DNA from 4 places in the Brevibacillus composti genome. Region 1 is predicted to be linked to each of the others. Evidence: predicted binding sites of a transcription regulator. Region 1 holds the regulator's gene; each other region holds the start of a gene.
What was found. Region 1 encodes LexA, which represses DNA repair genes until DNA is damaged. Its sites were predicted from a motif close to CGAACATATGTTCG; they were not measured.
Positions count from the first base shown of each region.

Region 1 (7,696 bases):
GGGGAAGGGGGAGACTCCTACCCTCTTTTTTATTTTGTTGGATGGTCCATCTGCGTAGCTGATGGTTTGCCCATGGAGTTGCCGATTGATCGTCCACTGCGCAGCCGATTATGTCTTTGGCCCATCTTAATCGTTGCGCTGTCCGCTCCGATTCCGGATCAACTCCAGCAATTCCGCATCCGTGCAGGCCTCCAGCTCCAGCAAAGCCTGATAAGGGTCTCTCCCCGAGATGCCGAAGTAGTGGGCAAAAGCCGGTTCGGTCTTCCAGCCCGCTTGCTTGAGCCGATGAATCTCCCGGGCGGCGGAGGGGCCGGCCAACCGGAGCAGCCTGGCTTCGATGATCAGATGGCGATAGGCCTGTTGGCGGGTCGCCGGGATGGGCTGGGCAAAACACTCAAAGCAGAAACCGCGGTACCAATAAGAAGCAATGCTGGTCGGAACGCTTCTGACAAGCGTGCGGCCGTGCTCGAACCCATCCAAATCGCCGTAATGGAGGCAGATCGCTTGGTCAAACCGGTCCAGATCCTCGGCATAACAAACCACGTCCAAATCGCTTTCCGCCAGATCGATCGCCAGAGGGATCGTCCCGGCCAGTACCGGCTGAAACTCTCGCAGCGTGTGGAAAATGCCGAGGCTGTCAATCGCCTGCCAGGCGTCCTGCTGTCGGGGCGTACCCGTTTTCAGATAGAGGGGATCGAGAAAATCGCCTTCGAGTCGCGGAAAGATCGGATACATCGCGAGCTGGCCCCTTTCTTTATCGTCGTAATGTGCGGCTCCGCTGCTATGGAGAGGGCGCACAGGGCAATACTGATAGAAAAGTTCCTGCCAAGAGAGAAACAAAAGTTGTCCCTTATCGTATACCCTATACAGAAGGGAGTGTCAACGGAATGGATATTTTGCTGTGGTTGGTCATCATCATTCTCTTTGTGCTCAGTATCGCGGGAATCTTTTTGCCTGTACTGCCTGACACGCTTTTGCTGTGGGGCGGATTTCTGCTGTACCACTTCTTTGTCGCAGACCCGGGCTCCGGATTGCCGGCTTCCTTTTGGTGGGGCATGGCGGTATTAAGCATTCTGCTGTACGGCGCCGATTTGTTGACGAATATGTATTTTGTCAAGAGGTACGGGGGCTCGAAGGCGTCTTCATGGGCCGCGGCTCTGGGGATCTTTCTCGGCATCTTTGTGTTTCCGCCGTTTGGCATGCTGATCATGCCATTCGTCCTCGTCGTCCTGGTCGAGCTGCTGCTCCAGAAGCAGCCATTGGAGCGAGCGGTGAAGGCCGGAGTGGGATCGCTCGTCGGTTTTCTCGGGAGCGCCGTGGTCAAGGTGGTCTTGCAGGTTGTCATGATCATCTGGTTTTTTATCGCCGCGTTCTAAGTCAGTGTCCAATCGCATAAAAAGGCGTCACGAGCATGCACTCGGACGCCTTTTTTCGTTCCTTTTCTTAATGAATGAGACGGTAGACACCAATCACTTTCCCCAGAATGGTCACCGAATCCAGAATAATCGGTTCCATCGTTGAGTTTTCCGGCTGCAGGCGGAAGTGATGTTTCTCTTTGAAGAATCGCTTCACGGTCGCTTCGTCTTCCTCTGTCATGGCGACGACGATGTCTCCGTTATTGGCCACGCTTTGCTGGCGGACGATGACGTAATCCCCGTCGAGGATGCCGGCTTCGATCATGCTGTCGCCGGAGACGCGGAGCATGTACACCTTGTCCGATGTTACGATGCTGTCCGGGAGGGGGAAGTATTCCTCGACCTGCTCCACGGCCGTAATGGGCTGGCCGGCGGTAACTTTACCGATCACCGGCACGCGAACGACGGAGACGTCAAAGTCATCCTGGAACCGCTCTTCTTCTCGCAACAGCTCAATCGCACGCGGCTTGGTAGGATCTCGGCGAATCAATCCCTTTTTCTCCAGCCGGGCAAGATGACCGTGCACAGTAGAACTGGAAGCAAGTCCGACAGCTTCGCCAATCTCGCGAACGGAAGGGGGATAACCCTTGTCCCGCACTTCTTTGCGAATGAAATCGATAATGGCTTGCTGTCTATTTGATAGTTTGGACATAGACCACACCTCTATTTTCTCGAACATGTTTTCTATATTATACCATGGGATCTTGCGTTCGACAAACATAAGTTCGACTTTTTTCTTGACATGAACAAATGTTCGCATTATGATGAGAACAAGATGATAGAACGTACGTTTGCAGGGGGATGAAATTATGAGCACAAGAACGATGACGAATCGATTTGCGAAACAGCCGGTCCGAAAAGTACGCTGGGGAATTACGCGAGGACAAGCCATTCTGTTCTTCGCTGCCTTCACTCTCTTTTTTTATACATTGACCGAACTAGTGTTTGCGTCAGAGGAAAATGATCAACATGCGGTACAAGAGGTGCAGCCTGTCGTGGAGGTGACTGTCCAGCCGGGAGACAGTCTGTGGACGATTGCGGTCGCATACCAGGGTGACTCCACCAAAGACGTGCGCGATCTGGTCTATCAAATTCAGAAGTGGAACAAGCTGGACGGGGCGATCATTCATCCGGGACAGACCATCGAGATTCCGCTTCAGCCCTGACTCGGGCTTTGGCCGCCTGCTGCGACGGCTGTGGCTTTCCGCCGCCTCCTTGCTTCCCATCCGCGTTATGGTATAATAAAACGGCATTCATTGAAAGCGAGGGGAATCGGCTTTGGTATCAGACACAGAAATCAAACGGATCAATGAACTGGCCAAAAAATCCCGTGAAACCGGATTGACGGATGAAGAGAAGCAGGAGCAAAAAGTGCTGCGTCAGAAATATATTGATGCCGTGAAACTGTCGCTGTGCTCCAATCTGGATTCGATTCGTTATGTTGAAGACCTAGAGGAGAACAACGGCAAACCCAAACACTAAGAGAGCCGCATTCACATAAAAACACGACATCCATGCTTTTGCTTGGGTGTCTTTTTGTTCCATATGGAGAAAGGAAGGGGGAGCTGCGGCATGATGGCATGGATGGCAGTGGCAATCGGCGGGGCAGTGGGCTCGGCACTCCGCTATGGAATAGGTCAGGCGCTCAACCAGCCTGGCTGGCCCGCCGGGACGTGGGCAGCCAATGTGCTTGGTTCCTTTGCAATCGGGCTTTTTTATGTATGGGGGAAAGAAAAAGGTCTGCTCCCGGCGGATGTATATCTCTTGCTCACGACCGGACTGTTGGGCGGATTTACGACGTTTTCAACCTTTTCTTTGGAGGTTGTCGGCTTTGTCGGAGAGGGCTTGCTCGTGCGTGGACTCCTCTACGCAGGCGCCAGCATCATGCTCGGGCTTTTGGCTTGCGCGGCCGGGATCTGGCTGGGCAGACAGGTATGGTAAACCGGACAGGTATGGCAATCCATAAGGAAGCGGAGAAGGGGGGATGCAGATGACGATCCGTCATCCTGATTACGATTACGAGCAAAAGCGCTTGGATGAGACACGGATGATCATCCAAAAGGAAATCGATGCCCTGCGCAGGGATGTAAAAGAGGTCACCGACGACTACGTCAAGCAAGTCGTCAACTACAAGAAGACAAAAGAGCTACGCTATCTGGAGGACCAGGGCCTGGAGAAGCCGTATTTTGGGCGTGTCGATTTTCTGAAGGACGAGACCTATGAAATGGACCGTGTTTACATAGGCAAGAGGGGGATCGTTCGCCAGGACACCTTTGATTCCATCGTCGTCGACTGGCGGGCCCCGATTGCCAGTCTCTACTACAGCGGCGAGAGCAAGGACGCCTATTTCCGCAACGGCCGGGACATCGTGCGCGGAGAAGTGCGGTTGAAACGCAACTTTTCCATGCAAAACGGCAAAATCACCGGAATTTACGATGGGGCGCTCAAAGAGAGCATTCAACGCGAGGTAGGCCATCCCGACGAATTTTTGGAAGAAGGCTACATCGACGAATTTTTGGCGGCCAATCTGAACGAAACCAATGACAGCAGACTGAAAGATATCGTCGCTACCATCCAGTCCGAGCAAAACGACATCATTCGGGCGGACAAGGACCGTCCCGTGGTGGTCCAAGGCGTCGCTGGAAGCGGAAAGACAACGATCGCACTTCATCGCCTCTCCTATCTGATCTACAACGATCAGGACACCATGCTGTCAAAGAAATTTATGGTCTTCGCCCCGAACCGCTTGTTCCTCACCTATATCTCCGACGTATTGCCCGAATTGGGCGTAGAGGACGTCCAGCAGTCAACTTTTCTCGATTGGGCCGCCAAACTGGTGAAAGCGCTTCTGCCCAAAGGCTGGCGTATCATGGACCCGCACAAGCCGCTGCACCTCTTTTTTGAAGACGGCCACAGCGAGCGGGAGAGGCAAATCGCCCTTCGCAGGCTTCGCTTCAAGGGATCCTTGGCCTTCCGCGAAGCGCTGCACCAGTATCTGCTCCATGTGGCGGAGACGAGAATTGCCTATAAAAAACTGAGCTTTGTCTATAAGCGGACGAACCATGTCTTTGCGATTCCGGGAGAGGAGATCCGGGAGCTGTTTGCCCGCACCTATGCCCATCTTCCTTACCGGCGGCGCTTGGAAGCGGTACGGAAGCATGTGAAGCAGGAAGTGAACAAGCAGCTGTTTTCCCACCTGCGGGATCAGAAGATCGATCTCGACAAACAGGGTCTCGCTCGCTTTGAAAAAATGATTGACCAGCTGCTCGACAGCTATTTTGGCATTTTCCCGGAACTGACGGCCTTTGAAGCCTATCAGGAACTCTTGACCGATCTCTCATTGCTGATGCAGCTGGCAGGTGGAGCTGGACATGAGGAAATGACAGCGGAAGTGATCCAGGATATTTCTTCGTCGAGCGCGGAGATTTTTGCCGCCGAGCGGATCGAGCCGGAGGATGTCGCTCCTCTGCTGTATCTTCGCCATTTAATCGAAGGGCTGGAGCAGGAGGATTACTTCGATCACAGCGTGGTCGATGAAGCACAGGACCTGAGCGCGATGGAACTGGCCGTCATCCGCCTCGTCACCAAGAGGGATTCACTTACCGTCGTGGGCGATATTGCGCAGGGAATCCATGCTTACAGGGGGCTGCAATCCTGGGAGGAGCTGCTGGATGGCGTATTTGTACAGCCGAAAGGGGTCTATTACACCCTCTCCCAGAGCTATCGCTCTACCATCGAGATCATGCGCTGCGCAAACGAGGTCCTGCGCAAAATCCGCTTGCCGGAAACCGTGATGGCAAAGCCGGTCCTAAGACATGGAGAAGTCCCCGAACGAATCTCCTGGGACGGGAATGGACTGCCGGTGGAATATCTGGCACAGCGCGTGGAGGCATATCGAAGCGAAGGCTTCCAATCTATCGCATTGGTCGCCAAAAATGGGGAGGCCAGCAAAAAAGCGTACAAAGCATTGCGCTCTCACATCGAAGGCATCCAGCTGCTGGGCGTAAAGGATGCACAGTTCCCCGGCGGTATCGTCGTGATGCCGGCCTATTTGACAAAAGGCTTGCAGTTTGACGTCGTGATCGTCTTGGACAGCGAGGAGTACGAGGAGACGGAATGGGATACCAAGCTCTTGTACGTGGTGATGACGAGGCCGGTGCATCGGCTCGTCTTGCTGCATCGCGCGAGCCGGATGAGTCCGCTCATCGCTGCAATTCCGCCCGCGCTCTACAAGCAGAGTGAGCTGTCGAAGTAAGGAGCAGGCATCGGCTTTTTATTTTGCTTGCATGAACATGCAAAACCCCCGCTTGCTTTGTATGCGAGCGGGGGCCAGGGAGACATTAATGATCGCCGTGATTTCCCTTGGAAGGGTTGGTGATGACATAGCCTTCCTGCGGGGTATAGAGGTAATCAATGACGATGCCGTCCAGCAACGGTTCGTCTTTTTTCAAAATCACATCAATCTCTTTATCCGTGGCGATGACGACATCGTCCTCAGTCGGCTTGTCCAGTGCCAGGCCGTAATGGGCGTGATCGCCGTGAGCATGGGTTATGTAGGCGCGGAGCTTCAGTTCCTTGTCTGCTTCCTGTTCCAGCACAGTGCTAAGCTGCTTGGCGGCGTTTCGGGTAATTTTTACCTTCATCAGTCAGTCTCCCTTGTCATTGGTATCGTACCTCTTCATATTAGCAAACCGGTAAATCTTGATGCAACGCAAGAAAGTGTTACAATATTCCAAGCGAGAGAGGAGAGGGAACATATGCCGATCGATTTCAGAAGTGATACCGTAACCAAGCCCACGGAAGAGATGAAGCGTGCCATGCTCGAAGCCGAAGTCGGTGACGATGTATACGGGGAAGACCCGACAGTAAATCGCTTGGAAAAGTTGGCCGCCGAGATATTGGGAAAGGAGGCTGCGCTGTTCGTTACCAGCGGTACGCAGGGCAACCAGCTGGCCGTGCTCACCCATTGCGTCAATGGCGATGAGGTGATTATGGAAGCGGATTCCCATATCTTTTACTCCGAGGGCGGGGCGGTTGCAGCGCTGGCGGGAGTTCAGACGAGAACCATCAATGGCGAGCGTGGCGTCATTACCCCGGAGGCCATCGCAAGAGCCGTCCGCAGCCGGAATATACACTTCCCCCGGACACGCTTGCTCTGCATGGAAAATACGCATAATCGCGCAGGCGGAGCGGTCATCAGCCCCGAACAAATGAAAGCGGCTTATGAGGCTGCGCACAGCAGAGGTGTCGCTGTCCATCTGGATGGCGCGCGGCTGTTCAATGCTGCGGTGGCGCTTAAGCGGGAGATATCCGACTTTACGCGCTATGCGGATACGGTGCAAGTCTGTTTGTCCAAAGGATTGAGTGCGCCAATCGGCTCCGTTTTGGCCGGCAGCCGGGATTTTATCGAAGAAGCCCGCTGGTGGCGCAAAAAGCTGGGCGGCGGCATGCGCCAGGCCGGGTATATCGCGGCGCCCGGAATCCTCGCATTAACCGAGATGGTGCCGAGACTGGAAGAAGACCATCATCGCGCAAAGCGTTTGGCGGAGGGCTTGCGCCAGCTCTCATTGACCGTTGAGCCCGTCGAAACCAATATCGTACTGGTACATACCGAGCGTGCGGGGATGAATGCTGTCCAATTTCTGGAACAGCTCGCAGAGCGAGGTGTGCTCGCGGTCGATTTCGACGAGTCATTGGTCCGCTTTACGACTCATCGCCATATCACAGATCAGGACATCCAAGCCGCGCTTACCGCCGTGGAGGCGATTCTCCCGGCATAGGCCGATCATCTTTCAGACCTGGAAAAAATGGGGCAGGAGAAGATGCGGTACTGCTTCGGGCGTACCGCATCCGCTTCGCCCTCTCCCCATACTTCCGCTTCCCTGTTCCTGCTGGGAGGCCACCTCATCCCTTCTCTTTCCCCTTGAGCGCGAAATCCAGCGCTTGCACCTTCACTTCGACATGAATGGGAATCTTGCTGAACCGCTCGTCCCAGTCCATTTCCAGTTTGCGCCAGACTTCCGGGTAACGGATATGCAGTTTTTTTCCAAATCCCGCCACGTCGGCTTGGAATTCCTTCTGGATTTTTTGCAGACTGTTCTCGATCAGTTTTTTTATCTGTTCGGCTGTTGCCTGCTCGATTTTTTTCATATAGGCACGATCAAAAGCGTTTTCCTTCAGATTCCAATCTTCTCCCAGACTCCCCTCGGCATCCACTTTGACGGTAAAGGAGACTTGGCCGTTTTTGACTTGCGGAATAATCCTGCTCTTCGCTTTATCAA
Region 1 covers NZ_CP066308.1:2,027,357-2,035,052, forward strand. The annotation lists gene JD108_RS10470 (DUF4269 domain-containing protein) at 127-735, opposite strand; gene JD108_RS10475 (DUF456 domain-containing protein) at 888-1,376, shown strand; gene lexA (transcriptional repressor LexA) at 1,444-2,067, opposite strand; gene yneA (cell division suppressor protein YneA) at 2,225-2,581, shown strand; gene JD108_RS10490 (DUF896 domain-containing protein) at 2,694-2,897, shown strand; gene crcB (fluoride efflux transporter CrcB) at 2,988-3,356, shown strand; gene JD108_RS10500 (HelD family protein) at 3,406-5,670, shown strand; gene JD108_RS10505 (iron-sulfur cluster assembly accessory protein) at 5,756-6,058, opposite strand; gene ltaE (low-specificity L-threonine aldolase) at 6,173-7,195, shown strand; gene JD108_RS10515 (Ger(x)C family spore germination protein) at 7,320-7,696, opposite strand, start outside.

Region 2 (7,696 bases), 830 kb from region 1:
TCCTGCTCCGCCAGCTTGCGGATTTTTTTCACGCCGGGGAAATCCCGGTTTGGTTCTATATAGTCTGCCACACAAACTATTTTTTCTAACAGGGTCATCCCCGGCCTTCCCGTCGTGTGATACCGGACGGCTTGAATGATCCCGGGATCGGTAATATTCATCTCGGTCTGAATCACGATCGCTCCGGCAAAGGCATGCCACAGCTCTTTTTCGCCGCTGAGCAGGTCTTCCGGCAGATCGTGGCGGATGAGGATGTCGCGCATCACATCGACCGGCCAGCACTTGCAGTAATCGTGCAGGAATCCGGCCAGCTCCGCCTTGTCCGGGTCCTCCCCGTACTGGACGGCCAGCTGTCTGGCCGATTCCGCGACGCCCAGCGTGTGCCGGTACCGTTTTTCATGCATCTGCGCCCGGACACGCTCCAGAAGTGCCTCCCGATTCTCTAGCCAGTTCATACAGTCCCCACTCCTTAATATAGCGCTCAACTGACGGATGCACCAGGTAGCGGATGCTTTTTCCCTGTGCGGCCTTTTTCCGCACGAGAGTGGACGACAGATCCCAGGCGGGCATCTCCACGAAGCGGACATACGTCTCATACGCGCTCTTGTCCAGCTTCGTGCCGGGACGCGTCAGACCGATAAAGCGGATCATGCGGACCAGCTCATCGATCCGATGCCACTTGGGAAGGATGCTCACCATATCCCCGCCGATAATAAAGGAAAACTGACAATCCGGATGGTTCTGCAAGAGGAGCTCTACAGTATCGACCGTATAAGAAGGCCCTTCTCGTCTCAGTTCCAGATCGCACGCCCGAAAAGCCGGGTGATCGGCAACGGCCAGCTCCACCATCCGCAGCCGGTGGCGGGCTTCCGTCAGTCCTACCCGGTCCTTGTGCGGCGGGATATGGGTGGGCATGAACCAGATTTCATCCAGTCCTGCCTGCTCCCTCGCTTGTTCCGCGGCGAGAAGATGACCGGTGTGTATGGGATCAAACGTCCCTCCCATAATGCCGATCTGTTTCTTTCGCTTTTCCATTACTTCGGCAGGACGATTCGCTTGTTCTCCCTGGACTCCTTGTACAGCACGACCGTATGGCCGATCAGCTGCACCAGCTCCGCTTCCGCTCCCGCCGCCAGAGCTTCCGCCACTTCCTCTTTGTCGTCCAGATTGTTTTGCAAAATCGATACCTTGATCAATTCGCGAACTTCCAGCGCCTCTTTAATTTGCGTGATCATGTTTTCGTTGACGCCGCCCTTGCCTACCTGAAAAATGGGGGACAGATGATGGGCCTCCGCGCGTAAAAAACGTTTTTGCTTGCCTGTCAGCATGCACATATCTCCTTTTTTTGTATGCCTCTATTTTTCCGTATGACCGCCGCCGGCTCAAAGCGGCGTGTTACTTCCATTTTGCCCCGCGCGCGCGATTCATACCGTTGCGCAGATGTCCTTCCGGCGGGGTTTGCGATTTATTTGCCGAGCTGCTGCAAGACGACCTCGCGCATCGTCTCGGTCGGGGCGTCTTCGCCCGTCCACAGTTCAAAAGCCAGCGCGCCCTGATTGACGAACATGCCGATGCCCGAGTGGATTTGCGCGCCTTTCGCGGCCGCCGCTTTCAACAGTCGCGTCTCCAGGGGATTGTAGATCAGATCGCTGACGATCAGGTTGGCATGGAGCCACTCCTCCTGGACAGGCATTTCCTCCACATGCGGATGCATCCCGATGGACGTCGTGTTGATCAGCAGGCTGGCATCGGCGATCGCCTCCGCGCCCTCTGCCGGATTGAGAACGACGGTGGGGACGATCGTCCCGACGTGCTCCGCCAAAAGCGTCGCGCGCTCGCGGGAGCGGTTGAGAATCCGAATCTCCCGCACGCCCCGCTCGGCCAGCGTAAAGGCGACTGCCCTGGCGGCCCCCCCGGCGCCCAGCATGGTCACCGTCTGCTGCTCCAGGGAGATGCCCGTCTTTTCTACGAGCGAGCGGACGTACCCGAGGCCGTCCGTATTGTACCCGATCAAATAGCCGTCGCGGTTCACGACGGTGTTGACCGCACCGATGCGGGCCGCAAGCGGATCGACCTCGTCCAGCAGCGGCATGATGGCGACCTTGTGCGGGATGGTCACGTTTACCCCTTTGATCCCCAGCGCGCGAATGCCTGCGACTGCCTCCGGGAGCCGCTCGGGAGCCACGTCAAAAGAGGTATACACATAATCGAGGCCCTTCTCGGCAAATGCCGCATTGTGCATCAGCGGCGATTGCGAATGCGCAACCGGATGACCAAACAGACCGACAAGTTGTGTTTTGCTCGTAATCATGAAGCTCTTCCTTCCTCTCTGCTCTCCCCATCCCAGCATCTGGCTTGACAACCGGACCGCATCAGATGAGCCCTTTTCGAATGCCTACACTGACACCTTTCGGCGCATGCACCACGACGCTGGCTTCTTCCTTGCCCTGCAGGCTGACCCAGCCGAGACCCGAAATGACCAGATCGGTCGTGCCTGTCGGGCGGATTTTAAAGGTATGCTTGACAAAGGCGGGCAGTTTTTCCGCAGCCTCTCGTCCGGTAGGAGGAGCGAGCATCTCCCCGTGATGCTTCTGCAGGACGTCGTCGGCATTTTCCAGCTTTGTCCGGTGGATGTACATATCATTCTTTACGTACACCACGAATGGCTGTCTGGGCCCGCGTACGAAATCAATCCGCGCCAGTCCCCCGAGAAAGAGCGACTGTCCGTCGTTGAGCTGATATACTTTGGGATTGATTCTAGTGGTTGGCGTTATTTTCCGCAAGTCTTGCGGTGTGATCATATGGCCGATCTGATCCCGGTTGATGATCCCCGGCGTATCAAAGATCGAGCGGCCGTCCTCGAGCGGAATCTCGATTTTGTCCAAGGTCGTTCCCGGAAACGGCGAGGTGGTGATTTCCAGCTCGGCCGATCCGTAATCGTGCAGGATGCGGTTAATCAGCGTCGATTTCCCCACGTTGGTCACGCCGACAATGTATACGTCCCGCCCTTTGCGCAGCTGGCTGATCCGGGCAAGCAGCTCGTCGATATGAAGCCCTTTGTGTGCGCTGACCAGCACGACATCGGCCGGTCTCAGGCCTCTTTCTTTGGCTTCATGCTGCATCCAGTTACGGACGCGGTTCAGATTGATATTCTGAGGCAAGAGGTCCACCTTGTTTCCGACCAGCAGAATCGGGTTGTTCCCGACAAAACGGGGCAATCCCCGCAGCCAGGAACCATGAAAATCAAAAATATCGACCACCATGACTACCAGGCTGTCGGTGGAGCCGATTCCGTCCAGAATCCGCAGAAAATCGTCATCTCCCATACTGATGGGAGCGACTTCGTTATAGTGCCGGATGCGGAAGCAGCGTTGGCAGATCACCGTTTCCCGTTGCAGGGCGGACGCCGGCGCATAGCCCGGCCGCTTCGCATCTTCGGTCTGGATCGCGATGCCGCATCCCGCGCAGGCACCTTCAAACCGCTCTGTTACTCCTGTGTTTTCCACGTAATCATTCCTTTCTTGCGCATCCAGTACAGAGCCAAGCGCTCCAATCTGCGGTTGAAGCGGGTCCAAAAGCCGTCTGTCTGGGTAACGGGCACTACCAGGATCGTATGAAAGCCCAGGCGGTTGCCCCCGAGCACATCGGTAAACAACTGATCCCCGACGACGACCGTCTCTTCAATCGACACATTCATATCGGCAACCGCTTGCAAAAACGCCCGGTTGCCCGGTTTCCTGGCAGCAGAGATAAACCGGACTCCCAGCGGCGTACAAAATTTGTCGACTCGGTCCCGGTTATTATTGGATACGACCGTCACCTGGATGCCTTCTTTATGTAACTGTTTCAGCCAGCTTTCCACTTCGGGGGTGGCATAAGGCCTGTCCCACTCGACCAAGGTGTTGTCCAGGTCGGTAATCACCGCCTTGATCTTCTTCTCTCGCAAAAAATGTATGTCAATATGATGGATGGACTCCACGTACTGATCTGGCATCAGCTTTTCTAGAAACACGGGACACCTCCAGAAACAACTTACAAGAACCGTGATTTCGGCACTTACTATACCATATTCAGCCATGGCCTTGCAAAAGAAAAAGAGGGGGGATGAAGCCCCCTCCCCTTCTGCAGATGGTTGGCCTTATGCCAGGTTGTTACGACGTTTTTTGGCCAGGATGGTGACATCTGCCTGATTGGCAGCCAGCGCATTCCCTGTACGGGAATTGGCTGTCGCGGCTTGTTGGATCTTCACGACGATCACCGTGTTTTTGCCCACCCTGTACTTGTAGGTTCGGACGTTGTTTTGCTGCATGGAATCAGCACCTCCCTCGGGAATGGATGTACCAGCTCGCCTTCCCTGTCCGCATCCTTAGACTGCATTGGTTCCGTTAGCCCGGATTTTGATAATGCTGGCATCGGCCTGATTGAAAGCTGCTGCGTTGCCAAATACGGAACTGGCTGTCGCGGTCTGTTTGATCACGATCGTCTTTTTCCCTTTTTTGGGCCAACCGACATAGTTGCTTGCGCTTCTTTTCATCTGGCGTACCTCCCTTCTTGCAAAGGATGGTACATCTTATTACAAACAGACTGAACCCGAAGCCACATTTCTACCGCATCAACCGCATATTTTTAGAGAAGATAGGATCTGTCTCCTTTTCCATCAATCGCCGCACCTGCTCTTTTGGCTCCCAGCAATGAAATTGATAGGATGGCTTCGTTTCATAGCGAAGCCTGGAGCAGCGATAGATGACCCCTTTCTCCCTCTTTTCGACGCGAAAATGGATGCAAGTGGCACAGCAATGATAGGTTTTTCCCCGAGATTCCATCTACTGATCCTCCTGTCTCTCTCCATAGAAAGGCGATTGCCAGGAAAAAAGAGAGAGCTGTTCGTATCTCTCTCCCTCGGCGGGCGCGAAGTTGGAAAAGCCGACGCCGACCAGCCGCACGCCCGAACTGTAGTCAAAAGCATCCAGCAATTCCTCCAACAGCTCGCCCCAGGGCACGCCGTATTCGTTCTTGCGCTGCTTGCTGCGCATCGTAAAGTCGGCATACTTGATTTTCAGCGTGATCGTCTGGGGAATGACGCCTTCCTCGCGGATATCCTGCTCCACCTCCTGCAGCAAGGAGAAAGCGATCGGCGCGACGGCTTCCCGCTGGTACAGGTCATAGGGCAGCGTCGTCTCTCTGCTCGATGATTTGGGCGAACGCTCTGTCACGATCTCCCGGTCGTCCTCGCCGCGTGCCCGATCATACAGGGCATGACCCATTTTCCCCAGCATCTGCACGGCTTCCTCCAGCGAGAGGCGCCAAAAGTCCTCGACGGTATAGATCTCTTTTTTGGAGAGGAGCTCCTGTGTTTTTTTGCCGACCCCGTGCAGCGTGCCGACGGGCAGTGTGCGCAGAATCTCCATCGCCTGCTCGGGGCGGATGACGACAAAAGCATCCGGCTTCTTCAAATCGCTGGCGATTTTCGCCAGGGACATGTTATAGGAAAGACCCACGCTGCAGGTCAGCCCGGTTTCTTTGCGGACCCGCCGTTTGATCTCCTTTGCCACCGGGACGGCATTCTCGTAATCGGACAGATCCAGGTAGGCTTCATCCAGGCCGACGGTTTGATAGCGATCGGTATAGGCGGAAAAGACGCGGCGGATTTCCTTTGATTTTTCTACGTACCGGTCAAATCGGGGCGGCAGAAAGATCCCCTGGGGACATTTCTTTTTGGCGAGAGCGACGGGCATGGCAGAGCGCACGCCGAATTTTCTCGCTTCGTAGCTGCAGGTGGAGACGACTCCGCGATTGCTGCTGCCGCCGACGATGACCGGCAGTCCCCGGTATTCCGGTCTGTCCAGCTGCTCGACACTGGCGTAAAAGGCATCGATATCTACATGGAGGATTTTTTTCATCGAAAACGACCACCAAACATACATTCTCCTTTTTTCATTATGACGGGTTCCCCCGTCGGATGCAAGGCGGCAGGTTCGGTCCTCCCCGGCCATTTCCATGATGTCTCTGCTCGCGGTTATCCGTTTTTTTGCAAAGCGGCAAGCAGCTCGGATACGGGCGGATTCCCTTTTCGGGCGTAGATGATCTCCCCGTTTCGCCCGATGATGTAGACGATCCGCTGCTGGGCGAAAAAGCCGAGAATTTTGCCCACATCGTAGGCTTTTCTGATCGCTTCGTGCTCGTCTGCGATCAAGGGAAACTCGTAGCCGAATTTGCCTGAAAAGGCATGATGGCTCGTAAGGCCGGCCGGATTCACCCCCAGCACACAAGCCCCCTTGGCCGCAAGCTCGCGGTAATTCTCCTGGATGGCGCAGAGCTGTTTGGTGCAGATCGGGGTATCATCGCCCGGATAGAAGATCAAGACGACTTGTTTCTGGCCGATCAGCTCCTGCAGATCGATCCGCCCCTTGGTGCTATCCGCTATAAACAGCGGTGCTTTTGTACCGACGGTCAGCATGGTGGCCAACACCTCCTGTTGCCTCCAGTATACCTGATGGAAGCGAGAAAACGATGGCTTCGCCCGGCTTTTTGCGAAGCCTGCCGACAAAAAAAAAGACTGCTCCTCCCAAGAGAAGCAGTCCTCCGTCATCGTTTTTCACATTACCGCGCGGAATGCTTTGCCTGCCGGCATTTATTCACGAACATCTCCGCTATTTTCAGCATGTTGTCGTCATGCGCCCACATCCGCTCCGGATGCCACTGCAAGCCGATGTGCAGCCCGTCGAGGCTCTCTATGGCCTCGATCACCCCGTCAGCAGCGATTCCGGTAGCCCGGTAGCCAGGGGCCACGTCCTTGACAGCCTGGTGATGGGAGGTGTTGACGAGAATTTCGGTTTTGCCCAGGGCCTCCGCGACGACCCCCGGCTGCAGCATGACCTTGTGCGCTCCGTACTGGCGCGAGCCTTTTTGCGCATGCTGGAGAGCTCCGGGCACTTGGCTCGGGATATCCTGGATCAGCGTGCCGCCCGCTGCCACATTGAGGATTTGCATGCCGCGGCAGATACCCAGGATGGGCTTTTTCAGCTCCATCGCCAGCTTGATTACCTCCAACTCCGCCAGATCCCTCTCGTACTCCACTTCCCCCAGACCCTGAAGCGGCTCCTCGCCGTACAGATGCGGCGCCGGATCGTCCCCGCCGGTCAGAATCAAGCCGTCCAGTCTTTCGACCATCTCGCGAAACGGGGCGTCTTTTACCGTCAAAAGCGGCAAAATATATGGAACACCGCCAGTGCGGGCCACGCCGTCCACATAACCGGAACCGACATAGAAAAACTGGTCCAGGGTGTTGCCCGGAAAGTACATCTTGGTGCTTGCTACGCCAATAATCGGACGCACGTCAGTCACTCCCTGCTAATTCTTTTCGTTGGATGCATACTTGAAGTCGATAAAGCCGAGCGCGTCAATCACGACATCCTTGACGCTGTCCTGCTTCACCCAGGTGTAGGTGAAGTAGTAGATCGGCAGGGCAGGCATCTCATCCATGATGATGGCGTCTGCCTTCTTGAGGATTTCTTTCCGCTTGGCGACATCTCCTTCTTTGGAGGATTGTGCCAAAAGGTCGAGGAATTCCTGGTTCTCCCATTTGGACGTGTTCAGACCGCCTTTGAACACCTCGAGGAAGTTGATCGGGTCGTTAAAGTCGCCGATCCAGCTGGCGCGGCCAATCTCGAAATTCCCCGCCTTCATCTGCTCGCGA
Region 2 covers NZ_CP066308.1:2,853,035-2,860,730, forward strand. The annotation lists gene yqeK (bis(5'-nucleosyl)-tetraphosphatase (symmetrical) YqeK) at 1-455, opposite strand, end outside; gene JD108_RS14525 (nicotinate-nucleotide adenylyltransferase) at 397-1,035, opposite strand; gene yhbY (ribosome assembly RNA-binding protein YhbY) at 1,035-1,328, opposite strand; gene JD108_RS14535 (shikimate dehydrogenase) at 1,466-2,311, opposite strand; gene yqeH (ribosome biogenesis GTPase YqeH) at 2,373-3,506, opposite strand; gene JD108_RS14545 (YqeG family HAD IIIA-type phosphatase) at 3,488-4,012, opposite strand; gene JD108_RS14550 (hypothetical protein) at 4,139-4,309, opposite strand; gene JD108_RS14555 (hypothetical protein) at 4,367-4,534, opposite strand; gene JD108_RS14560 (hypothetical protein) at 4,605-4,823, opposite strand; gene dinB (DNA polymerase IV) at 4,824-5,900, opposite strand; gene JD108_RS14570 (peroxiredoxin) at 6,017-6,457, opposite strand; gene JD108_RS14575 (gamma-glutamyl-gamma-aminobutyrate hydrolase family protein) at 6,601-7,335, opposite strand; gene JD108_RS14580 (peptide ABC transporter substrate-binding protein) at 7,351-7,696, opposite strand, start outside.
Region 2: a site for LexA is predicted at 5,914-5,927, ahead of dinB (DNA polymerase IV). Genes of this name have one in related genera too.

Region 3 (7,696 bases), 240 kb from region 1:
ACCGAGTACTGTGAATGCGACGCTCGTCATCCGCGCTTGTACGCCATCTACGACACGGAGCAGGAGAGCATCACGCACTACCCGGTGGAGCTGATGACCACCTACAGGGGAGAAGGCCGTTTTTATGCGGATCGGCGCGGCTTCTTTTTCTCTGAACCGGAGGAAGGCGTCACCGTACCGGACCGGGAAAAAGCCGTCCGGGTAGAGGTGAATGGCTTCGTCCACGGCGCCGACTTCAGCCGCGACCGGAGCAAGCTGATCATGGCGGTGGGAGCCGAGGAGCAAAAGGAGAATTACGATCTCGTGATCCACGACCTGGAGAGCGGCGAACAGAAGCGCATCGCCGGCGGAGTGAAAGGCTATGTCATCACGAGTGATCTGGACAATGTAGTCCTGCCCGTATCCTTTCAGGACAACGGCCAGCAGGTGACGATCCGGATGAGAAAAGGCGCAGACAGCATGGAAGAGCTGAATCATCGCTATGACTGGAAGACAGGGGCGCTCACCCCGTGGACAGCGCCAGTCCCGAGCGACGCCTGGTCCGGCTACATCGAATCGGATGACGGCCTTTATCAGATGTATTGGAATGGCGGCATTTACAAGGGATCGACGCGAGTGACGGATCTTTCCGGCCATGGGGTATGGCTCCCAGGCAGCCATACGTATGTGTATCCCGAATACAGGGGCAACGGCCAGGGGGGGTCCGTCATCGATATCGTCGCTTTTGACGCGGATCAGAACAAGTCCGAGATCCTGATCACCGATCTGCCCGTGGGGCTAAGCTTGATGGGTGGGAGCAAGGACGGCAAATGGCTCTATCTGCGGAGTCACAATCTTAAACAACAGTGATGAAGAAGCCACTTCTCCGATTCGGAGAGTGGCTTCGTTTGTGTCTGTCTTCTGGTTGTGGCCGTACCGTTGCTGCTCTTGCCTTTTTAAATAGGGCCAAGTCCCTACAATTTCCAGCCCAATTTTTCATCTCCTGGGTATAAAAGCGAACATCTGTTTGCTATAATAAAAACAGAATATAAAAACGAACATTTGTTCCTACTCAGGAGATGGTTCTGATGTCCCATGAAAACGGACGGATTATTTTTCTTGCTGACATGCAGAGCTTTTACGCCAGTATCGAAAAAGCGGCTCATCCGGAGCTCGAGGGCAAGCCGGTCGTGGTGGCGGGCGACCCGGAGCGGAGAAGCGGGGTGGTACTGGCTGCCTGTCCGATCGCCAAGTCCTACGGCGTGACCACCGCCGAAGCGCTGTGGCAGGCGGAGCAAAAATGCCGCCATCTGGTGGTGGTTCGTCCCCGGATGGAGACCTACATGCGGATTGCGGTGCAAATCACGCGGATTCTCGAGTCGTTTACCGATCTGGTGGAGCCGTATTCGATTGACGAACAGTTTCTCGACGTGACGGGAAGTGTCCGGCTGTTTGGAGATCCGTGGAAGATCGCGGAGGAAATCCGCCGGCGCATTCGGCTGGAGACGGGCATCACCTCCCGGATCGGGATTGGCGAAAACAAGGTGCTGGCCAAAATGGCCTGCGACAATTTCGCCAAGAAGCAGGAGCCGGGCATCTTCTGGCTGAAGCGGGAGGAGCTGGCGGATACGCTGTGGAAGCTGCCGATCGAGAAGCTGTTTGGCGTGGGCTCGCGGATGAAGCGTCATTTTCACCGCATGGGCGTCTACCAGATCGGGCAGCTCGCCCAGCTCTCCCCCGCGGTGCTGACCAAGCGCTGGGGGGTAAACGGCGAGGTGCTGTGGCGGACGGCCCACGGTCTGGACGATTCCCCCGTGTCGCTGCGCACCCATGAGACCCAAAAAGGAATTGGCCATCACATGACGCTGCCGCGCGACTACCATACGGAGGCGGATATCAAGGTGGTGCTGCTGGAGCTGTGCGAGGAGGTATGCCGCCGGGCACGGAGCAAGGAGATGATGGGGCATGTGGTCTCCGTCGGCTGCCGGGGCGCTGATTTTGACATCCCGACGGGCTTTGGCCGCCAGCTGAAGCTGCCGGAGCCGACCCATGACGCCATGACCCTGTACGAAGCGGTCTGCCGCCTGTTCGACCGGCATTGGGAGGGTACTCCGGTGCGCAGCGTCGGGGTCAATCTGGAGCAGCTGGTTCCCGACAACATGGTGCAGCTCAATCTCTTTACCGATACCCACAAACAGCGCTCGCTCGCCCGCGCGGTAGATGATATTCGCAGCCGCTATGGCCCGGATGCCATTCTGCGGGCGGTGTCCACCCTGAGAGCAGGGCAGGCGCGGGAGCGGGCGAGAAAGATCGGAGGGCACTATAAATGACGGCTGGCCACCCGCACGATTGCGAAGGCGAACAAGAGCTGCTCCGGCTGTACGTGCTCTTCGGCCTGTTGTTCCGGGTGGCGATGGTGGATGGCGGCCGGGTGCAGACCGTTCCGCTGAAACTCTCCTACCAGTGGTTTTTTGAAGAGATTTCCTGCTGGGCCGAGAGGGAGCATCATCGGCTGCGCCGCAAGCTGCAGGAGCAGGGATGCCGCTGTCTGACCGCCACCCGTCAGGATGGCTTTTATGTGGTCCAGTACCGGCATCGCGGGTATGTAAAGGAAGCCGTCTATTCCATCGAAGTCCTCCGGGCCCAGTGTCAGGAGCTGGCCCGCTCGTGGATGGCGATGCAGGATGCGGCGCCCCAGAGAGGAGCCCAGAAGACAGGTGACAAGGTGTTACCGGAAGATACATCATCTTGCTTACTGCAAACCCATCAATGAATAGCATTGGCATAACAAGAAAGGGAGCAAATCTAAGTGGAATTTGCCCCCTTTAAAGTGGTTTGTCAGAATATGGGTTCTGGACATGACAAGGATTTAGAGATACTCTCGAAGTTTAAAGTATTAGAAAAATTTATCATGCCTTGAACTGTTAGATTACCCCTTGAAGCAATATATTTTGGATTTTTAGTAACAATTTCAGCTAAAGTGTTACGAAGTGGTTGAAAATGAGCGTTGACTCTTTTCTGGTCATTTAGAAGGTAATAGTAATACATTAAAGCAGTTGACACGCAAGCAGAGTGGTATGCTTTATCAATTGGTCTTTTAATTTTTAAAATGGTAGAGGTGGTTAAAGCTTCTTTCTCGGTCAGATTGGATGTGTCTGGGAAGATAACATGTATCATATCATCAATGAATACGCTATTATGAACAAATTCATGAATGAGATTCTCAGCATAATCAATAACAGTCCAATTAGGTTGTGGATTAAACCAAATTAATCCTATTAAACTTGAAACAGTGCCTCCGCCATAACCTTTTTTGCGACAGAAGCAAATCGTTCCAATTACCTGATTTATTAAGCTGTGGAGGTCAGGATTTAGCATATGGATTAGCTTAAGCGCCTTTTGCATGTTTGATTTAATGACCTCTTGGTCATCTTGATTAAATAGATGTTGATCACCTAATGTATCCTCTTCATCAATCATTCTCTCTGAAATAAGATGTGAAACAAGTGCTTTGCTACCAAAGTCAAGAAGAATACCGTTATTTATATGTGGAATATTGGAACTCTGAAGCCAGTTTACGACGTGAAAAAAGTTATCTTTTACGGTGCTTAGTGGATCACCATAAACATCTGCAATAAGTTTAATGTTACACGAAATCTCTTTACTATTGAGAAAATAAAGTTGGTTGTCAACTTCAAAGTTTTGCTGAGGTAAAATAAGCTCGTCTAGCGGTATAGATAGATATGATTCGTTAGTTGCAAGAAGTTTTCTGGCGTTAAAATTGTGGTTCAAATGGTTCTTCATAAATCTAAGCATGTTCAGTTCAACTCTGTCTATTTTGGTGAAAACTCCCATCATCATTCCCCCAAAAGTATTTTTACAGTCTGATCTTATGTTAAAATTTGGGTAAATATGCATTTTGTTGATTCGGAGTAATATTAATAATACTGCGCTACACAAATAAATTTAGTGAATGGAGGTTTATGTATATGGAAAACGTAAAGGGAGACTCATTGCGTATGGCGATTCACGATCAGTCGGAACCAGTAACGGGCCCACTGCGTATGGCGATTCATGATCAGTCGGAACTAGCAACGGGCCCACTACGTATGGCGATTCACGATCAGTCGGAACCAGTAACGGGTCCACTGCGCATGGCGATTCATGATCAGTCGGAACCAGTAACGGGTCCATTGCGCATGGCGATTCATGATAAGTCGGAACCAGCAATGGGCCCACTGCGCATGGCGATTCATGATCAGTCGGAACCAGTAACGGGTCCACTGCGCATGGCGATTCATGATCAGTCGGAACCAGTAACGGGTCCATTGCGCATGGCGATCCGTAGTAAAAAGAAGTGAGATAATAAATATTCCCAATTGATGATATAACTCCCATAATATAGTATGGGGGTTATTCTTATTTTATAATCCGACATAAAGTGAGGGATTGCTGGTGTGATACATACCAATTCCACTTTACAAAGAAAGGAAGATACGTGTATGAAAAATAAATTCTTTTATTTTTTGTTAATCGGACAATTCTTCTCTTATTTGGCTGATGTTTTTTTTATTGTTGCTTTAATTTCGATTGTGTTTCATTTGACGCATTCAACAGTAGTAGCCGGTTTAGTTCCAATTTTTCGTGTAAGTGCAGGCTTGCTAAGTGGAATGGTGGCACCGCTTATAATTGACCGTTATAATCCATTAGCCGTGCTAAAGTTTTCAAATTTGCTACAGTCAATATTGTTTTTGGTTCTTGCAATTTGTAGTCTCTATCCAATTAAACAAATTGTTGTTATTCCGTTTTTTCTTATACTGACCTTCCTGCTCTCATTTTTTGAAGGGTGGGCGGCTCCAATCAGGAATTCACTTGTTCCTAACTTGGTGGACAAAAATGAGTTACTTAAAGCAAATAGCCTTTTGTCTACCTTAGATCAGAGTGTTCAATTGATGGGGTGGTTTCTTGGAGGTTATCTAGTTGTTTTTGTAGGTGATACAAAACTACTTTGGGTTACATTCATATTTTCTATATTATCCTCAATGCTATTTTTTTCGTTAAAGAATCAAGTAGTGTTTGGCTCTGTAAAACAGAAAGCTGAATTGGAAGCACAGGAAAAACGTCCATGGAATTCGCTAAAAGAGGGATGGGAAACAATTTGGAGACTCCCAACTATTCGCGCCATTTTCCTAATGGATTTTCTTGAAGGTTTGGTTAATGCTGTTTGGATTGCGGCAATATTGTTTGTTTATGTTCGTGACGTCCTTCATAAAGGTGAAGAGTGGTGGGGGTTTATAAACGCAAGTTTTTTCTTGGGGGGAATCGTAGGAGGAACCGCCATTGTTGCCTTGGGAAGGTACACTAATTCTTATTTACGTTTTTTCATAATTTTCGGAGCTTTTACCATCAGTATTATGACTTTCGTTTTTGGAATTGTATCAAATCCAATCTTTGCACTCGTGCTGTCGTTTATTTTAGGAGCCGTTACCCAATTACGGGATACCGCCCAACAAACCATACTTCAAGAGAGTACACCAGAAGGGATACTACCGAAAGTGTTTGCAGCAAAAGCAACCATGATGTATGCAACATTTGGAATTTCTGTTCTATTTATGGGGATTATAACCGATGTTTTCGGGGTGAAAAGCACATATGTAGTAGCAGCCACATTTATAGGGATTGCGGGGTTATCTGCAATTTTTCAAATGAAACCTGTCTTCGATAGAAGTGCCGGGTAAAGGTCTGGTTTACAAAGTTGTTATAACAATAAGAAAAGGGTATAATGGGAACGAACGTTCTTAAATGGGTGATGAATTGCATGGGGCGAAAAAAGGACAACATCATGGGTGCGATGAGATTTGTGCTGCCCGAACACCGGGAGCTGTACAACCGAATCAAGGCGGAGGAGCGGCGCTACGTTCCCCCTGAACGAGACGAGGAGCAGCTGGCGGCGCTCAGCGGACGCATCTGGGAGGCCCGGCAGACGGGCAGCCCTGTCACGCTCGTCTACTACGACGGGACGCAGGCGAGCCGCCTGACCGGAACGGTTGCGCATATCGATCAGGCGCTGGGGAAAATGAAGCTGCAAACAGAAGGCCAGACCGTCTGGATTCCCTTTTCCCGTCTGCTGGAGGTGGAGCTGGCAACCAACTCCTAGGATGTGCGTCCCAAAGCAGGCATGGAAGATCGGGCGGCCGGGAACCCTCTAGGTAAAACAAAAGGAGATTGTTCTTGTGAATGCCACGATTGTCCATAAGCTGGTCGGCGCGGTGATTTTGCTCACAGCCTGCGGCACGGCAGCGCCGATGAAAGAACCGTCGCAGGTCGCGCCTCCGGACGGCCAGGCGAGTATCCGCCAATCCCAGCAGAGCACCCAACACCGCCAGCTACAGGAGTCAGCGCCCCGGGCTGCAACCGGGCAAGCAAAAGCAAGACCCGCGCACATGATGCTGGATGTGCCGATCATCGCGCAAAAACCGGAATTGAAAAACGGCTGCGAGGTGACCAGCCTGGCGATGCTGCTGCAGTTCGCCGGCCATCCCGTGGATAAAATGACCCTCGCCCGGCAGGTCAAAAAAGACCTGGAGCCGCTCCGCTCACGGCAAAAAAACAGCGGCGGGTGCCTCATTCGGCTTTGCAAAAAAGCTGGGAAGCCTTGGGAAAACAGGCGATCAGCTACCGCTGAAGCGGCGAGACGGAAGGCAAGCGGAGCAAAGCTGCGGCGGAAGGTGAAAAGCGGTGTGTAGTGACGTGGTGAGACTCTCAGATCAATAAGCGAGGAAAAACAAGATTTTTTCGCAGATTTCTGCGGAAAACGCATTTTGCCAAACGGTTGCGTTCCTTGTATCGTTAGGATGTCTCAACTATCACTACTCGGATGGGAACCAAAGGAGATCGTACATGTTAGCACAGGAAATGGGTGTCATTTTCACGAAGCACGTCGGGCACATGAGCGCCAAAAGCTGGACGGACTTTATCCGTCAGCTGGAGAGCAAGGGATTGTATGTCGTGATTGAGACAGATACAAATGGACGGGTGATGAGTCCCCTTGGCGGTCTGATGCCAATGCCATGCAAAAGTGAGACGCTCCAAATTTTGACCTCCGAAGAGCTGCAAGAGCGAGGCCTTCCGGTTGGGCATCACATCGTGACGACGCGCAAAAGCAATGTGATCCCGACGTAAATCCAGCAGCCATACAGCCAAGCAAACCTTTCTTCACCGCAGAGCGGTTGAGAAAGGTTTTTTATGTGTGTGAAAGGAGAAGCGAAAGTTTTCGAATCGGGAAAAATTCGAAAAGGGATTAGGCAACAGCTATCGAATAAATAGGGATATTGGTTTATTTTGTCATATAAAATCGAAAGGGAAATGAGACGAAATACCCAAATTGTCAGTTCCGAGGAGACCAACAACACAGACGAAACGACTGGATTGGCATAAAAAGGTGAGGTCCTACTCATTATCAAACGATGTAAGGAAGGTTAGGACGATGGATAGCATTGCAGAGCTTATCGAGAATCAACGATTCTACCACGTATTCCAGCCGATTTGTCACCTTCCCCAGAAACGGACAATTGGCTATGAAGCACTGATTCGCAGTACATCCCCAGCCAGAAAGCGATGGAACAACAGAAGCTTTTTCACTTGGACACCTTGTCGATCTTGCGAGCAATCCAGGCTTTTTTCGCGGAGCGGCTGCAGGAAAAAAAGGAACTGCTTT
Region 3 covers NZ_CP066308.1:1,783,889-1,791,584, forward strand. The annotation lists gene JD108_RS09260 (hypothetical protein) at 1-849, shown strand, start outside; gene JD108_RS09265 (DNA polymerase IV) at 1,068-2,309, shown strand; gene JD108_RS09270 (YhjD family protein) at 2,306-2,752, shown strand; gene JD108_RS09275 (aKG-HExxH-type peptide beta-hydroxylase) at 2,818-3,840, opposite strand; gene JD108_RS09280 (hypothetical protein) at 4,083-4,358, opposite strand; gene JD108_RS09285 (MFS transporter) at 4,482-5,717, shown strand; gene JD108_RS09290 (YolD-like family protein) at 5,798-6,136, shown strand; gene JD108_RS22675 (C39 family peptidase) at 6,213-6,725, shown strand; gene JD108_RS09300 (hypothetical protein) at 6,880-7,161, shown strand; gene JD108_RS09305 (EAL domain-containing protein) at 7,621-7,696, shown strand, end outside.
Region 3: a site for LexA is predicted at 996-1,009, ahead of JD108_RS09265 (DNA polymerase IV). Genes of this name have one in related genera too.

Region 4 (7,696 bases), 2.0 Mb from region 1:
GGCGATGGAGGTCTACAACCGCCTGATGCCGGAGCCCAATCAGATCTGGTACAAACGAGAGGATGTACAGGTCACGGCGGCCGATCTCCTGGAGATTCCCCAGGGAGACATCACCGAGGAAGGCGTTCGCACCAACATCCGGGTCGGCATCTTATACATCGAAGCGTGGCTGCGGGGACATGGCGCAGTCCCGATCAACAACCTCATGGAAGACGCGGCGACTGCGGAGATATCCCGGGCCCAAATCTGGCAATGGATCAGGCATCCCCGGGGCGTTCTCCCGGATGGCCGCAAGATTACGCTGGCGCTGGTCAAACAGTGGCTGAGCGAAGAGCTGCAAACCATCAAACAGGAAATCGGTCTGGAGCGGTATGAGACCGGGAAATTCAAACTGGCGGGCGAGCTGTTCCTGCAGCTGGTGACAGCCGACGAATTTTCCGAGTTTCTGACCATCCCGGGCTATGCCTATCTCGATTAAGGAAAAGGAGTGGGAGAAGATGAACAGACAAGAGGCGATCAGACAATTGGAGGAGAGCTGGAAGAGCGAACGTTTTCAAGGGATTCAGCGCCCGTATACGGCCGAGGATGTCGTGCGTCTGCGCGGTTCGGTGCAGATCGAGCATACGCTGGCCCGCATCGGCGCGGAGCGGCTGTGGAAGCTGCTGCACACCGAGCATCATGTCAAGGCGCTTGGCGCTCTGACCGGAAATCAGGCGATCCAGCAGGTAAAGGCAGGCTTGAAGGCCATCTACCTCAGCGGATGGCAGGTGGCAGCCGACGCCAACCTGTCCGGCCAGATGTATCCCGACCAAAGCCTCTACCCGGCTAACAGTGTCCCTCATGTGGTGAAGCGGATCAACCAGGCGCTGCAGCGTGCCGACCAGATCCAGCAGTCGGAGGGCACAGGCGATACGTACTGGTTTGCGCCGATCGTGGCGGATGCCGAGGCGGGCTTTGGCGGACCGCTCAATGTCTTTGAACTGATGAAGGGCATGATCGAAGCGGGGGCGGCCGGCGTCCATTTCGAAGACCAGCTCGCCTCGGAGAAAAAATGCGGCCACATGGGCGGCAAAGTGCTGATTCCCACACAGGCAGCTGTCCGCAACCTGATCGCGGCCCGTTTCGCTGCCGATGTGATGGGCGTGCCGACGATCATCGTGGCCCGGACCGACGCCAATGGCGCCTTCCTGATCACCAGCGACATCGACGATACCGACAAGCCTTTCCTGACCGGAGAGCGCACCCCCGAAGGCTTTTTCCGCATGAAAGGCGGGCTGGATGCGGCAATCGCCCGCGGTCTCAGCTATGCCCCGTACGCCGATCTGATCTGGTGCGAGACTTCCGAGCCCAATCTGGAGGAGGCCCGCCGTTTTGCCGAGGCCATTCACGCCCAGTATCCCGGCAAACTGCTGGCGTACAACTGCTCTCCTTCGTTCAACTGGAAGAAAAAACTGGGCGAGGAGGAGATCGCACGCTTCCAGAACGAGCTGGGAGAGATGGGCTACAAATTCCAGTTCGTCACGCTGGCAGGCTTCCATGCGTTGAATTACAGCATGTTCGAGCTGGCGCGCGGCTACCGCGACCGCGGAATGGCTGCCTATTCCGAGCTCCAGCAGGCCGAATTTGCCAGCGAACAATACGGCTATACCGCGACTCGCCACCAGCGGGAAGTGGGCACCGGGTATTTCGACGAGGTCGCCCAGGTGATCGCGGGAGGCACTTCCTCGACAACGGCTTTGACCGGTTCTACGGAAGAGGAGCAGTTTGCCCACAATTAAAAAGAGAAGTGACAGAGAAAACCAAGACGAAGAACCAGGGATGAGCTCCCTGGTTCTTCATTTGCAAAAAGCGCAAAATCGCCCTATAATGAAGAGTGGAGAACAGAATTGAACGTTGTCCCCGTAGCTCAGCAGGATAGAGCGTCAGTTTCCTAAACTGTAGGTCGGAGGTTCGAATCCTCTCGGGGACGCCATCGGAAAACCGCGTAGATGCGCGGTTTTTTCTATTTGAACTACTTCTCCCACCGTATAACGTATAAACCTGTGAAATGGAATTAACGGCCATGAATAGTAAGGGAAATTTTTTCGTTATTTCGCTTTTGTCTTCTTGATATAATCGGCATAGACTTCCCCTTCGACTTGGCCATCTAATGTTCCAATGTATAAGACTTTTTGCCCTGTCGCAGTATCGTAACCACTAGATGACAACACTTTAATAGGGGTATTTTTTTTTACTTTGTAAAGATATCCCTCACGCAGTCCATAAGCGATCTCCTCAGAAGAGGTGCGCTCAGGTGACCATGCTGTGCCATGTTGATACACTGACGTATCAATATACCCATCAATGACGTAATATCCTGTTTCTCCAACCTGCGGGGTATCATCCGAGAGTAAGTAGGTCCAAGTCAGTATGAATCCAAATAATAAGACAATGGAAAATGACAAATAGATTATAGATTTTCTCACATAAACACACCTCAATACGACTTTAACAGTTTATGGAATGATTATAAAGGAGTTTTAAAAATACATATCCTTACATTTTTATCAATAGATTGAAAGGTAACTATTACCAAATATCAACTCGTGTGCTATTATTAAAAAAAATAAAAATGATAAATTTTTTCTGAGGAGGCTTCCACTATGACAATTGAAGGGATAGGGGAACTGATTCTCACCTACCGGCAACGGGAGAATCTATCATTGTCAGAGCTGGCAGAGCGGACAGGCATCAACAAAACATCGCTTTCTCGCATCGAGACCGGCGAGACAAAACAACCTAGCTTCGACCTATGGAAAAAGGTTGCCCATACCCTCCATATTCCTTATAGCGAAGTCATCGGAATCTACCTGGACGCGACAGAAAGACCCACAACGATTAAACTGCTGCTGGAAGAATCCATCATCCTCAATCATCCAACGCTGATGCAAAAGGCGGCCGGAAAGCTGCTGGAAACGCCAAAAATAGACGCCTACCTTGCTCTGGACTACCTTCTCCAAGTGACAAAAGAAATCCCTGATCGCTACGCAAAACTCATGTTGTACCAAGTATTGATTGACTATACGCGGAAAAACGGAGTGCCCTATTACCTGGGCAAATGCATCTATGAACGCTACATACTGGAGCGGGACGACTTCACCCATTTCGAAGATACATACCGGCGAGGTAAGGAATTATCTCCCTATATCGAATTTTTGCAGCCGACCGAGCGGGTCGACTATTATTACCGGATGGGTGTGCATGCCTATATTCTGGAGCATTACGGCGAAAGCATCGAGTTTTGTGGCAAAGGCATACGCGAGGATCAAAGCGACAATAAGCAGAGAGCGTCCGCCCTGATATCCATCGTCAACTCCTATTTGCGCTTGGGCGATCTGATCATGGCCGGCATTTTCCTAGATATGTACGAAGAGAGCAAATACGCTGATTTTCGAAAGAAACACTTGCGGGCGCTTCTGCTCACCAAAAAAGGCCAGCACGATGAAGCCATCGCCCTGTACAAAGAGTGCCTGCAGGAAGCCGGACAGGAGGGGCGGATCACGGTCGTCAGCGATCTGCTGGAGGCATGCCTGGAGGTGCAGCGAAATGATGAAATCAGAACCCTCATCGATTCAGAGAGCGAACTGCTTTCCCAAGACATACTGATGCACCCCTATCGGATTAAGCAGGCGGCCAGGTACTACAAACGAAAGGGGATTTGTCTATTAGCCATCGGGGAGATTCAAAAGGGGCTCGATAGTTTGCTTGCGAGCATTACGTACTATCGGCAAATCGGAGATCTGGAAAGAATGATCGAATGCGTGGGGTTATTCCTCAAAGAAAATCACGCCAAAAGCAAAAACGATTATTACGAAAATATAGAAAAGATAGGGAACATATGCTATAGTAGGTAAATAAAGGAAAAAGGAGGTAATCCCATGAGAAAGTTGCTTATGGTCCTTGCTTTTACTTTATTGTTCGCACCTTCGGTATTGGACGCCCAGACAACCACCAACGGAAATGGAAACTTCACGACTACGGCAGAGCCGGATTGGTAAAAAGCCCTCCCTTCCTGGTCAGCGTACTGGGAGACCGCGTCGTAACGCGGTTTTTTTTTGGACAAAACCCCCCTGCGATTGTGGCCCCCGAGTTGCCTGCACCTTACATTTGCATGTTCCCCTTTTGTTCGCATATAATAAGAACAAACGTTCCTGTTCGGGGGTGCCACTATGCTCAACCAACTCAAAAAATACCTGTCTGCCGGGCAGATCGTCGAAGTGATCTATCAGGACAGATACGGCAAAATCAGCAAGCGTCCGCTCCGGCTGCAAGCAATCGAAGGCCCTAGAATCAAGGCTTATTGCCTGACTCGTAGGGCTCCGCGCGTTTTCCATATCGACAATATCCTCGCTGTTTTTCCAGCCGGGCGTGACAGGATGAGCGGTTAGCCTTTTAATTCTGACGAATCTGTACAGGTGTCCCGATCGGAACCAGCCTAGCCAAAGTTTCTACGTCCCGGTTGTACATCCGGACACACCCGCGCGAGACGTAGCGGCCGATCGAGGCCGGATTGTTCGTACCGTGAATGCCGTAATGGGGCTTGCTCAGTCCCAGCCAAAAGGTGCCGAACACCGACAGGGGCCCTCCGGGATAGGAATTGGGATAGGGAACCTTATTGATAATTGTAAAATCGCCGCGCGGCGTGGAGGTCGCCAGTTTGCCGAGGCCGACCGGAAAAGATCGCACCAGGCGATTGCCGTCGTAAAGGTCGAGGCGCCGCCTGTTGATCGAGATGCGAATGCGGTAAGACGGGATGGGAACCACCTCCCTTCTGAGGACCTAGCTGCTCTCCTATCGAGAAGAGGAGTACGGCTCCTTCATCGTATGCGCGGGTCTACTCCGTTGCCGCCGCTCACGCAAAAAACCTGCCGGGATCAATCATCCGGCAGGTTTTTTATTCAACAGGTACAGCGGAGCCAAGACTCATACCACGGGGGGCCGAACAACCGAGGAGTCGGGACTGTAGGCCCCACGAATCACGGACTCCCTACGGAACAGCCAGCGGCGGGGTCGCCCGAAGCTGATCCAGGCTTTTGAATTCATACCCTTGTCTTCTCGCTTCGTCAATAATCTGGCCGAGCGCGTCCGCATTGTCTTTGGAGACCGCATGCAGCAAAATCACGGCTCCCGGGTGGAGCTGGGCGATAACGTTGTCGTATGCGTACTTTCCGCCTCGTTGCACTTTGGTATCCCAGTCCTTATAGGCGATCGACCAAAACACATTGGTATACCCTAGCTCTTTGCTGACAGCCAGCGTCCGCTCGCTGAATATCCCGCGGGGTGGGCGCAAGAACTGCATCTCCTTTTGCCCGGTAATCTGGGAGACGGCTTCTTTTACCTTGTCCAGCTCTTCTTTGATCCGCGCATTGGGCACTTTGGTCATATCCGGGTGACTCCAGGAATGGTTGCCGATCAGATGCCCTTCGGCGGTCATCCGTTTCAGCAATTCCGGCTGATCTTTGACGTAATGGCCGGTTACAAAAAAGACTGCGGGCACCTTCTTTTCCTTCAATGTGTCCAGGATCCGTGGGGTAAAGCCGTTTTCATAGCCGTTGTCAAACGTGAGGAACAGCTCTTTTTTGGAGGTATCCCCGAGGAAGATGGCGCCGTGCTTATCCACGATGCCTTTGAAGCCTTCCTGGTCGATCGACGGAAGCTTTCCGCCTTTGCTCTTTTTAAAACCAAAATGATACGGGACCTCCTGATAAGCGAATGCTTGTACAGTGAACAGAGACAAGACGAGAACGAACAGAGAAAGCAGAGAAAGCCGTGAGAGGCGTTTCAATATTCAGCCCTCCTTCGCGAGTTGGTATGGTGCGCGTTTTCGTTTTGGCGGAAAAGCCCATGAGGTGAGAAGTGCCTCGGGCACAGCCTTGTATGTAGACCGGAGTCAATCCTCTTGCCACGGGACAGGGTGAGCGCGCGGGATCGGGTACTTTTCATCTGATTTTTGGGCGGTCACTCTCCGCTTGTCGATCGAACCGACAGGGACTCTGGTTTCAGGCTGGTAGATCAGTTGGCTGCGATCATCGTGGTCTGTCATGAAAACTCACCTCCCCATCGTTACTTATGATGTGTCGGCAGGGCATAGAACATGCCCAGATCTTGAAAACGGCCCGGTCATCCGAACAAAAAAACCGAATGCTCCGGGCGGCGGAACATTCGGTCGCGGTCTATCATGCAAGGCACGCAGGGTGTTGCTTGCACCAAACGGCAACCTGATCCAGTCCCATCTGAAATTTGGACAGCCCGTGCAAGATAAAAGAGAGGCCAACAACCACGCGCACGAGCAGCAATCCCCATGCGGTGCGTTGATCCAGTCGGTTTTCCATCGTAAAATCCTCCTAGTAATTTATTATAAGTAATATAGTTACTTATAGTTAGTAGGTATACAATAGTTATGAAGTGTCGTCAATCCTTTGATGGAATATGAAAAGAGCGGTATACTGGAAAGAGAATCGAGGTGATGACGATGAAGCAGTCCTCTCTCTGCCCAAAGTTTGAAAAAGGCATGCAGCTGTTGGGGAAGCGCTGGACGGGTTTGATACTGCACCAGCTGCTGTCCGGGCCACAGCGTTTCTGTGCCATTGAAGAGGCGCTTCCCATCAGCGGAAGGCTTTTGTCCGAGCGTTTGAAGGATTTGGAAAAAGAAGGTTTGGTGCACAGGCACGTCTATACCGATTCCGCACCGATCCGCGTAGAGTATTCGCTCACTGACAAGGGGCTTGCGCTGAAGCCGGTCCTTTTGGGAATTGAGCAGTGGTCGCAGACCTGGATGGAGCTGGATGATCATACATCGACATAAAAAAGGTGCTGGACGATAAAATCCAGCACCTTTTTGGTTCCTCTATGATTGAACAATTCTGATTCGGATGTTTATTTTGTCTTTCGCGGCTGCATCGCTTTCCACTTGAGGTATTCAATATGCTTCTTTACCTCTTCAATCTCCGCGTCCGTCAATCCTTCCAGATCAAAATAGGGGGCCTGCTCCTCGGAGACAGTCACGTTTTTTTTCCAGGAAGGAGCGGGGTTGTTGGTCTTCCCCAGCAAATAATCAGTCGTGACTTCAAACACATCGGCTGCTTTCGAGAGCAGGTGGTGATCCACGCTCTTTTTTTCCCCTGATTCAATCCGGGACAGAACGGTATTGTGAATCCCCAGCTTTTCGGCCAATTGGATTTGGGACCATTTGTATTTTTCCCGCAGGTATTTCATCCGTTGACCGACGATTGACATCTACGTACACAACCTTTCCATATATGCCATATATTCTATCAATTTTCCATTATGGAAAACAGATCTTTGACGATTTGGCAATCATGGACTTGACTTTGCTGTTTCTGAAAAGGTAAGATATGGATAATTAGGGATTTGCTAATTTGGAAAATAAAGGGGGTTCGCCGTTGGAGAAAGTCGATTTGCAATTCATTGCCCAGAGGAGGATGGAAAGCGGGATAACGTTAAAGGAGATGGCTGTTTCTCTCGGGTTTAAAAATGCCTCCACCTACCTCAAGTACGAAAAAGGTGAGTATGACTTCAAAGCCAATCATCTTCCGGTGCTGGCGAAAAAACTGAACTGCCAGCTCCGTGATTTGTTCCTCTGCCTTTCTTTTTTGCTATTTTGACAAAATCACGCCATATGAAGTCGCAATGAAAC
Region 4 covers NZ_CP066308.1:33,096-40,791, forward strand. The annotation lists gene aceB (malate synthase A) at 1-478, shown strand, start outside; gene aceA (isocitrate lyase) at 498-1,778, shown strand; tRNA gene JD108_RS00145 (tRNA-Arg) at 1,896-1,972, shown strand; gene JD108_RS00150 (hypothetical protein) at 2,088-2,465, opposite strand; gene JD108_RS00155 (helix-turn-helix domain-containing protein) at 2,643-3,893, shown strand; gene JD108_RS00160 (WYL domain-containing protein) at 4,209-4,427, shown strand; gene JD108_RS00165 (L,D-transpeptidase) at 4,432-4,794, opposite strand; gene pdaA (delta-lactam-biosynthetic de-N-acetylase) at 5,027-5,791, opposite strand; gene JD108_RS00175 (hypothetical protein) at 5,930-6,082, opposite strand; gene JD108_RS00180 (DoxX family membrane protein) at 6,216-6,371, opposite strand; gene JD108_RS00185 (winged helix-turn-helix transcriptional regulator) at 6,512-6,844, shown strand; gene JD108_RS00190 (helix-turn-helix domain-containing protein) at 6,916-7,275, opposite strand; gene JD108_RS00195 (helix-turn-helix domain-containing protein) at 7,443-7,664, shown strand.
Region 4: a site for LexA is predicted at 4,178-4,191, ahead of JD108_RS00160 (WYL domain-containing protein). Genes of this name have one in related genera too.